Regions from separate parts of the Leeia speluncae genome, predicted to be linked through region 3. Evidence: predicted binding sites of a transcription regulator. Region 3 holds the regulator's gene; each other region holds the start of a gene.
The links. Region 3 encodes FNR, which switches genes on or off when oxygen is low (the NO sensors DNR and NnrR bind a similar motif). Its sites were predicted from a motif close to TTGATNNNNATCAA; they were not measured.
Positions count from the first base shown of each region.

Region 1: the regulator FNR is predicted to act here: its motif matches at 1,755-1,768, upstream of LIN78_RS12570 (universal stress protein).
Region 2: the regulator FNR is predicted to act here: its motif matches at 1,658-1,671, upstream of hemN (oxygen-independent coproporphyrinogen III oxidase).

Region 1 covers NZ_JAJBZT010000006.1:235,191-238,478, reverse strand. Annotated here, with positions in the region: gene LIN78_RS12585 (molybdenum cofactor biosynthesis protein MoaE) at 1-69, opposite strand, end outside; gene moaD (molybdopterin converting factor subunit 1) at 90-350, opposite strand; gene LIN78_RS12575 (proteasome-type protease) at 355-1,092, opposite strand; gene LIN78_RS12570 (universal stress protein) at 1,225-1,668, opposite strand; gene LIN78_RS12565 (acyl-CoA thioesterase) at 1,876-2,313, shown strand; gene LIN78_RS12560 (hypothetical protein) at 2,351-2,767, shown strand; gene pabC (aminodeoxychorismate lyase) at 2,816-3,288, opposite strand, start outside.
Region 2 covers NZ_JAJBZT010000004.1:167,083-170,370, reverse strand. Annotated here, with positions in the region: gene LIN78_RS08665 (amino acid aminotransferase) at 1-485, opposite strand, end outside; gene hemN (oxygen-independent coproporphyrinogen III oxidase) at 1,731-3,152, shown strand.
Region 3 covers NZ_JAJBZT010000016.1:16,772-20,059, forward strand. Annotated here, with positions in the region: gene LIN78_RS17495 (hypothetical protein) at 1-1,019, opposite strand, end outside; gene fnr (fumarate/nitrate reduction transcriptional regulator Fnr) at 1,399-2,151, shown strand; gene LIN78_RS17505 (LysR family transcriptional regulator) at 2,305-3,237, shown strand; gene LIN78_RS17510 (sensor histidine kinase) at 3,250-3,288, opposite strand, start outside.

The DNA.
Region 1 (3,288 bases), on a different contig from region 3:
TCGACTTAACAATAATTTTTGCTCTTCCGCAATATTAAAGTCAGCTGCCTCAACACGAATGGAGATCATTAGCGCCTACCCTACTCGCCTTATCCGCCTGTAACCGGTGGGAAAATAGCTACTTCGGCAGAGTCTGGCAATTCACTTTCAGCGGTCGAAATCGTCTGGTTCACTGCCACACGGAAAATCTTATCCTCACCTAATTCATTTTCCCAAGCACCACCGCGCTTAGCCAAATATTGAATCAGTTGACCAACCGTCGCGACTTCATCCGGCAACACGATTTCTTCAGTCTCTCGACCAAAAGACTCGCGAAGGCGAGCAAAATATAATAATTTTAAATTTTTCATCTACTTACTCATCAAACCAGCTTGCGTCTGGCAACTTACTAAAGACTTGCCGCAACCCCTTGCCCCAATCTTGTCTGATGCGCCTAAAATAAGGGTCTTCAGCATCAATCCGGTGTGGAATGGCTTTAGCAAAAGAATCCGTTCGGTACAGCAACATATCAATTGGTAAACCAACGGATAAATTACTTTTAATCGTCGAATCAAATGAGATCAGCGCACACTTTGCCGCAACAGCCAAAGGCGTATCTCGGCGAATCACGCGATCAATAATTGGCTTACCATACTTGGATTCGCCAATTTGAAAATACATGGTGTCTTTGGTTGCCTCAATAAAATTTCCTTGAGGATAAATATTAAATAGACGCGGCTCTTCACCTTTAATTTGCCCTGCGACGATAAATGAGCAGCCATAATCCACATTGCTGGCAGACAAGTGCCCATCAGAATCACGGTTAACAACCTCTCGTACCGTCTCACCAACCAACTCCGCCACTTCGTAAAGCGTCTTCACCGTTAAAATCGATTCTTCATCTTTTAACTGCGTTCGCATTCTCAATAGACTAATCACACTTTGAGTAGTTGCTAAGTTCCCCGAGTTCATCATTACGATTAAACGTTCACCCGCCTCTTCAAAGATATGCATTTTGGCGAATGTCGCAATATGATCTACACCTGCATTGGTTCTAGAGTCCGAAGCGACCAGTAAACCTTCATCGAGCAGCATGCCTAGACAGTATGTCATTTCAGCGAAATCCAACGAGCAAAGAAAATATATTACCCCAGCGACACAAAATTGAAAGTACTTTTGTGACCAGAAAAAGCAGAAACCCGCCAAGTTGGCGGGTCTCATCAATAAACTAACTAAGAAATTAGCTTAATTTGCGCGAATCATCAAGAGTGGCGTGGTTGCCATTCTCATCACACCTTCCGCAACACTACCAAGTAACAAGTGATCAAAACCGCGCTTGCCGTGTGTTCCCATGACGACAATATCTGCATTCCATGCTTTTGCATCGTCACTAATCACTCTAGCAATGCGTTCACCGTAAGTCTGGTGCAGCTGAGAGTCAACCGTAATAGCAGCTGCTTTCACTTTTTCTTCCGCTTCGGCCAACACTTTTTGGCCAGCTGTAATTAAATTTTGTTGCAGCTCAGAAGTATCAATAAACTCAGCACCACCCCAAAAGAATTGCGCTAAGTCGACCACATGCACTAAGCGAATAATTGCATGCTGGTCTTGTGCAAACCGGATGGCTTCCTGCAAAGCAACGTTAGAAGTTTTACTTTCATCTACAGGTACAAATATACGTTGATACATGATGCATCCCTCTCTATGAAAGAGTCTCTTTACTAGCGACTCTATTTATGACAGTTTCAAGATACGCCTTTCAGTTTTTTGAAACCTTGACGAATATCAGCGATTACCTAGGATTAGAGAAATTTGATGATATTTAGTTTCATCTCTTTGCTAGCTTGCAATTAACACATAAAATGGATAATTAAGCTTTTCCATATTTAGTAAAAAATGGCAAAAATTACGCTACCGACAATCTCAAATTGTCACTTCCAAACTAGCCTCCCTGTCACGGTTACCCATTTAAATTATGGCAATCATTTAGGGCATGACTCGCTGGTTTCCATACTGCATGAGGCTAGAGTGCAATTCTTGCACCAACTGGGCTACACAGAGATGAAAATGGAAGATGCGGGATTAATCTTACGAGATTTAGCAGTGCAATATCTTGCAGAAGCGTTCTATGGAGATATACTGGACATCTCTATCGAAGTTGCTCAACTTTCTGGTTGCGGATTTGAACTACTTTATGAAGTAACCCATCAAAGTTTAGGCAAAAAAATTGCAAGAGCACAAACCTCTATGGTTTGCTTCGATTATCAAACACATAAAATTATGAAATTGCCAAAGAGTTTTGCAGATCGTTACCAGACGCCCCCCGCAAACTGAACGGCCTTATGTAACACTGCACAGATAAGGGAATACAATGAAAAGATATGAACACAATAGCCCAGAAGCAATTGCACGCATCATTGCGATGATGATTGTTACTGACGCTGAAGTGCACCCTGGTGAGATTGATATTTTAGAAACACTCAATGCGTATGATGTAATTGGCCTGACTAAAGAACAATTTACGCAAGTATTTCACGACTACCTAGCTGATATTTCTGATGAGCAAGATGAAGAAGGCAATGTTCATTTAGTTTCAACTGAACGCCTAAATCATATGCTGGATGATGTAACAGACCCAAAAAAACGTCTGTTAACCGCAGCTATTTTGCTTGATGTCACCAAGTCAGATCATGAACTACAAGAAATTGAAATTGCCGTCTTCCAACACATTCTAAAGCACTGGCATTTATCATTAGATGATATCGAGGCGAGCATTCAGGCTTTGTAAGCGGCACAAGTCCATCGACTGGAAGCCTGAGTAAACAAGTTTTGTTTCTCAGGCTACGCGCCAGCCTATTTGCGTATCGATGTTAAACGGCAATGTGCTTGCCATAAACTCATGAGCATTTCCATCAATATACAGTTTGGCTACCGGAACCACACCATTCAGGCTATTCATTAGCCATAGATGTTTTGCTTCAAGCAACTCTGCTAATAAAACATCGCCAATTTCGACAGTTTGATTTTCTGCACGAAGCTGATCTAATACCAACTGCCTAGTTAGACCCGCAACACCACATCTCGATAAATCTGGCGTTAACCACTGCCCATTTTGCATTTGCATGATTAAGTTTGTCTGTATGCCTTCAATCACGCAACCTGATTGATCCAATAAAAGACCATCGAAAGCGGCAGCATTTTTTAATCGGCTCTTTGCTAGGACATTTTCTAAGCGATTTAAATGCTTTGCGCCAGCCAATAAGGGTTGCCAACCAAGACGTACATCAGATAACTCCACTTTAACACCGG
Region 2 (3,288 bases), on a different contig from region 3:
ATGTCAGCAAAACGTACATTACCAGTCTCGCTATCATAGTATGGGTAAGCATTTACTTTCACGCCTGCACCATCAAAGATAGAACGATGGTTATCCCATGTAGGATCGCTCACCCACATTTCGCTATTTGGGAAATAACGCTTAATGAAGTCAGCACCTACTTTCAACGCGCCAGAACCACCAATTGTCTGTACAGTCGCAACACGCTTTTCTGCCAATACTTTGTGGTCTGCACCGAATAGCAAACGCTGAACGGCTTCACGGTAAGGGCCAAAACCTTCCATCGGTAGATATGGACGAGGTTGTTCAGCAGCCACACGGCGTTGCTCAGCAACTTTTACACAGTTTAGTAGAGGAATCTTGCCGTTTTCATCGTAGTACAAACCAATACCCAAATTCACTTTATTCGCGCGGGTATCTTTGTTAAAGGTTTCTACCAAGGTCAAAATTGGATCACCGGCGTAGGCATCTACATGCTGGAACATAAGCTTTAACTTTCTGTCGACGAGTTACAAAAAAACAAAAGACGGAGGTTTCCTCTAAACACTAGCCCCAAAATGGTGCATCTAGAGATTTCCTCTCAGGTCGCAAGCCCCTCAAATGAAGAAACTTCAACTCAAAAAAGGCTTTTTGCGTAAAAATTCTTAACTGATTAATTATTACACAAACAACAAGTAAGTGCCCATTGAAAAATACAAGTTCCTTGTTGATCTCCGTATTTTCGAAAATTTACGTTCATCACAAGATAAGTGACCGCTAGCAAGAAATGCATCACATCTGATTCAATCGTTCAAAACCGGTGAAATAGGAAAGGCATGTCGAACACTCACACACAGAGACATCGGGGAAGATGTACCCTCCTCCGATGAAAACACCAGCACAACACTGGGAAGTTTGCGTTAGTTCGCACAGGTTCGATCGGCAAGTAAACCATACCCATCGATAAAGAATTGGTGCCGGGTCGATCGCACTCCTCCCAGCCTAAGTGGTACAGCGCACACAAAGCGGCTGAACGAGGCGTATTTAATCATCTGATTATTACCCGCAGATGACAGGGCAAAAATACGCATAAAACAGAATTCATCTACATTTTTCTACTTTTTTTCTGTTTTTTTATTTTTTTATATAAATTTTTAAAAAAACACGATCGATTTACCTTAACGTCAAAATAACAAACCTAAGCAATTGATTTATATAGTTTTATTCCAAAGAAATTTTAGAAAATATATTTCAACAAATTAAATTTTTAGCTTAGCCACCAAACTAACCAGATGGTCAAAAACCAAAAAGGGGCATCAACTGACCCACAGCCCGCATTAATGCTCGATCTTGGTGCATAACCATTTTTATTTTACATATTACGTAAACGTAAATTTGATTTACCTCAAGGTATTGACGCTGACGCAATAATAAGGAAAATACGCACATCTGCTGAACAAGCAGAACCGCTACAGCGAAGCAAACCTGAATCAAACATTCTCAGGCGCCGCGAGCCATGTAGCCAGAAAGCAAGCTAGCAAAGGAGAACAGTCTGACAGACCGGTTAGAATCGGCGAGACTGCAAAATAAAGAGAGTCGAGACAACACGAGGCCCTATCAGTGAAAGCTGATAGGGCCTTTGTGTTTTCGGGTACTAAGTTAACTTGAACTCATCCACTTGATGAACGTCAACTCATAAAATTGCCCTAACGCTTATGATGCCCATAGTCAAATCAAACGGGCAACATTCCATGAAATCAGATTCAGCCAATATCGAGAAAACTCAGCAAGACATCATCTTTGATAAGCAGTTGATCGAACGACTATCAGGCAACGGGCCTCGATATACTTCTTATCCAACAGCAGATAGATTTCATGAAGGATTTACTCAATCGTCTTTTGAGGTGCAGGCAAAAACACATTTTCTAGATAGAAATGAAAAAGCCCTATCACTCTACGTGCACATCCCTTTTTGCAATACCATTTGTTACTACTGCGCTTGCAATAAGATCATCACAAAAGACAAATCAAAAGCCGACCAATATCTAGACTACCTAGATAAAGAAATTGACCTTGTTGCTCCCCATTTTGCAAAACATGCCAAAGTAGAACAACTACACTTTGGTGGCGGCACTCCTACTTTCTTATCAGATGCGCAATTAACCAGGTTAATTCAAAAACTAAAATCCACTTTTCAATTTGCGGATGATACGACAGGTGAGTTTTCGATTGAAATCGATCCACGCAAAGTATCTGAAGAAACGGTCGCGCTACTTCGTCAACTTGGCTTTAATCGCATGAGTATTGGCGTGCAAGATTTTGATGCGGACGTCCAGGTGGCAGTGAACCGAATTCAATCTGAAGAAGAAACCTTATCCACCTTAGCCGCAGCTAGAAAGTATGGTTTTCAGTCTGTTTCAATGGATTTAATTTACGGACTTCCGTTACAGACCGTAGAACGCTTTTCTACAACACTAGATAAAGTGATTGCGGCTAGGCCTGATAGACTATCTGTATATAACTATGCGCATTTGCCGCATGCGTTTATGCCTCAGCGTCGGATCAATGAGGCAGATCTACCCTCTGCAGATACAAAGTTAGATATTTTGAACCTAGCAATTCAAAAATTAACTGCCGCTGGATATATTTATATCGGCATGGATCACTTTGCCCTTCCGAATGATGAGCTAGCAATCGCACAAACCGCCGGAACGCTTCATCGAAACTTTCAGGGTTACTCAACGCACGATGATATTGATATGTTGGCCCTCGGCGTTTCGGCCATCAGTAAAATCGGTACTAGTTACAGCCAAAATGTAAAGACAACAGAAGAATACTATGCCGCACTAGACAAAGGCACCCTCCCCTTGTATCGCGGAATGGACTTAACAGAAGAAGATGTACTTAGACGTGATTTAATCCAGCGATTGATGTGTGATTTTGAAGTTGATATCCAGTTACTCGAAAAGAAGTACGGTATTTCTTACCTAGACTTTTTCTCTGCCGAGCAAACACAACTTCAACAATTAGCAAAAGATGGGTTACTGTCTATATCTAAAGAGGCTGTTTACGTACAACCGAAAGGACGTCTGTTGATTAGAAACATCGCCATGGTTTTCGATCAGCATTTACGAGAAAAACAAACTGCAGCACGCTACTCAAAAGTCATCTAACCCCTCCCAAAAACGATAAAATTACCAAGAAGGTAATTTTATCGTTTTCTGAACTCAATATTATTTGTTCAAAATAATTACCACAAAGGTAAATTTGTGGTTTAATGAGTTTATGCAAAGTATCCAAGACACTAGA
Region 3 (3,288 bases):
CGCGCGGTCACCAAAGGTAGCTTTTCTTCAGCTAGAAAATCGACGTATTTGCCTTCGTCTGCATTAAACGATTGCACCGTTCCAATCACAGATGCTGTACTTGGCCCAACCACCACCCAATCAGTGGTAGCAGTTTCCCAGTTGCCCGCAGAATTCAAAATTAAACGACTAATACGCTGGGCACCCAACCAAGGATCACCCTGTTTCACAAACCAACCGCCAGCTAAGTGACCATAGCCTTTGTCTTCTAAGAGCTGAATCACATGATATAGCGTATCTTTTTGCTGACCCAATTTACTAGAAGCCAAGGTCGTTGTTTGAGGTAGGCGTAAACAAATTCTATCTGGCGCCAAATCCATTAAACTTTTGACATACTCAGCGGCCGGTATACCAACAGCATCACCCGCACCAATCAGTACATCTACCGCTAAGTGGCTAACGGCCTGACTTTTCAATCGCCAAAGTGCAGATAACTGACTGGCATGAAAATAAATATCTAAAGGATTAATTGCCTGCAAATAAACATTTGAATATTCAGGAATAAATGCCGGCAATACGTTATTTTCACCTTGCAAACGCAATTTAAAATTAACCGTTCCACCTGTTTCAATTGCACCTTTTCCAACCTTACCCCACCAATTTTGGATAATTTCATCTACAGAAAGTCCATTTAATGGTAATTGTAATGTTGCAGAATTAATTCTCTTACCTTCATAATTGCACAAGCGAATTTCCCATTCACTTGCAATCGCTTTTGAAAGCTGAGTTTCATCACTCACTTTGTCAGGCCAGATTTCTGTCAAGCTAACTGGTAACGACATCCGGCCAACGACAGGTTTCTGCCAAGCGCGATGCAAAGCAGCATCGTTTAATCTTGGCTGACGATATTGTTTAGTGGTAGGAAAGACCGCAATATCTTCTAGCATCAGCGATAGCGGATGATTCCAAGCTCTCGGTACCACTACCGATGGGAATTCTACGTTACTGCAATCGTACTGATCGAGTTTTAAAGGGGTCATGGCATGTGTCTAATGTAATCATGTTATGGCTCAACTATGCCGTTTTACAAAACGCCTCGTCTTGATTTTCATCAAGTTCGCGATATGCCTCTTTGCTAGAGAACGCTCTTCATGCGGTAAAATTTGTTCTATATCAATAGATTGTCGACACCCAATGATTCTTAACATGGATTAACACACTTATTTTCCAATAAAACTTTATTACGAAAACAAATGTGATTAATCAGAAAAAACAATACACAATTACCTTTCATTTTTAATTACCGTTAACGGCGAAACAACAGAAATCACGCAAAACCACTATTTTCTTTGTTAAACCCTCATCGTAATTCATAAATTAGGGTAAAATGCATTCACAGTTTATTTGGCAGCCAACGCAATGACTACTTCAAGCACAATCTCTATTCAAGAAGTTTCTTTAAAGCACCTACGGGTTGCTTGCTCTAGTTGTAGCCTGAAAGAACTTTGCCTTCCCCTAGGTTTATCTGGCGAAGAAATGACCCAGCTAGACTCGCTCATCAGCCAACGCATGCGCATCAAAAAAGGTGAGCATCTGTACAGTGCTGGTGATCCAATGGCTTCTTTATATGCAGTTCGTCTTGGATTCTTTAAGATGAGCGTGGTTTCTGAAGATGGCAGAGAACAAGTAACCGGCTTCCAAATGGCTGGCGAACTACTCGGCATGGATGCCATTAGTAACGATACACATACTTGTAGCGCCATCGCGCTAGAAGACAGTGAAGTTTGCGAAATTCCATTTGCGGAACTAGAGCAATTAAGCCGTTCTATTCCATCTTTGCAGCACAACTTCTACAAAGTCCTATCGCGTGAGATCGTCCGTGATCACGGTGTGATGATGCTGCTTGGCAATATGAAAGCAGAAGAACGTCTTGCTGCGTTCTTAATCAATCTATCTCAACGCTTTGCCTTACGTGGTTACTCTTCTAAAAACTTTATTTTGAGAATGACCCGTGAAGAAATTGGCAGCTACCTTGGTTTAAAATTAGAAACCATTAGCCGTAGCTTCTCCAAGTTCCAAGACCAAGGTTTTATCCGTGTCTCTAATAAAGAAGTGGAAATCCTTGATCTAGAAGCCTTGAAAGCCCTACTTGCTGGATGCCCAGAGAAGTAAAACCGTTCATTCAATCACTTCGTTAGTGGTATGCCACTAACGAAGTGATCTCTCCTCAGCATCTCTCGTTTAATTTGGTAACTAATAAATTCTTCTCGGTTACCCGTCTATCTAGTATTCTTCTCTTCAAGCCAAATAATTAGGATCGACTCCATGCTTAGATTGAGTTTGGAAGCATTGCAGGTACTAGATGCAATTGACAGGGAAGGTAGTTTTTCTGCAGCAGCAGAAGCACTTCACCGAGTACCCTCTGCCATTACCTATATTGTACAAAAACTCGAACAAGACTTAGGCGTTCAGATTTTTGATCGCAGTGGACACCGAGCCAAGTTAACGCAAGCAGGTATCGAATTACTGATTGAAGGTAGACACCTTCTAAAAGCCGCAACGGCTTTAGAGTCCCGCATCAAACGAGCTGCATCTGGTTGGGAAACAGAGCTCACTATTGCCCTAGACACAGTAGTTCCAACGCCTGTTATTTTCCCCTTGCTCGAGCAATTTTATCAGCAAGTAAATGGCACAAAGATTCGGCTAACGCACGAAGTATTTGGTGGTTCTTGGGATGCGCTCGTCGAAGGCCGTGCACAGCTTGTCATCGGCGCCCCCGGAGAATCCCCATCAGAAAATGATCTTGCATGTCACCAAATTGGGCAAATTGATTTTATTTTTTGCGTAGCCCCCACACATGCGCTTGCCAAAGTACCAGAACCATTATTAGCGAGTGACATTATGTGGCACCGCTCCGTTGCCGTGGCAGATAGTTCAAGGCAATTAGCCCCGCGCTCTTCAGGCATTCTCCCTGGCCAAGAAACCTTGCTCGTACCTGATATGCGCACCAAGCTAACGGCTCAATTAGCAGGCATCGCCTGTGGCTACTTGCCAAGAACACTAGCAGAACCCTACTTACAAAGCGGGCGGCTCATTCGCAAAGAAATTAATGAAAAACGAGCGAATGCCCATTTTAATTTAGCGTGGAAAAGCAAAGAAGAAGGCAAAGCACTTCAGTGGTGGATTGAGCAACTATCTACACCCTATTGGTGTAATAAAATTATGGAAAGCTGCGCGCTACTCAATCAGCCGTATTAAACAGCGGCAACCTTATTGTACCGACAATGGCAGTATAATTCTTGCTTCACA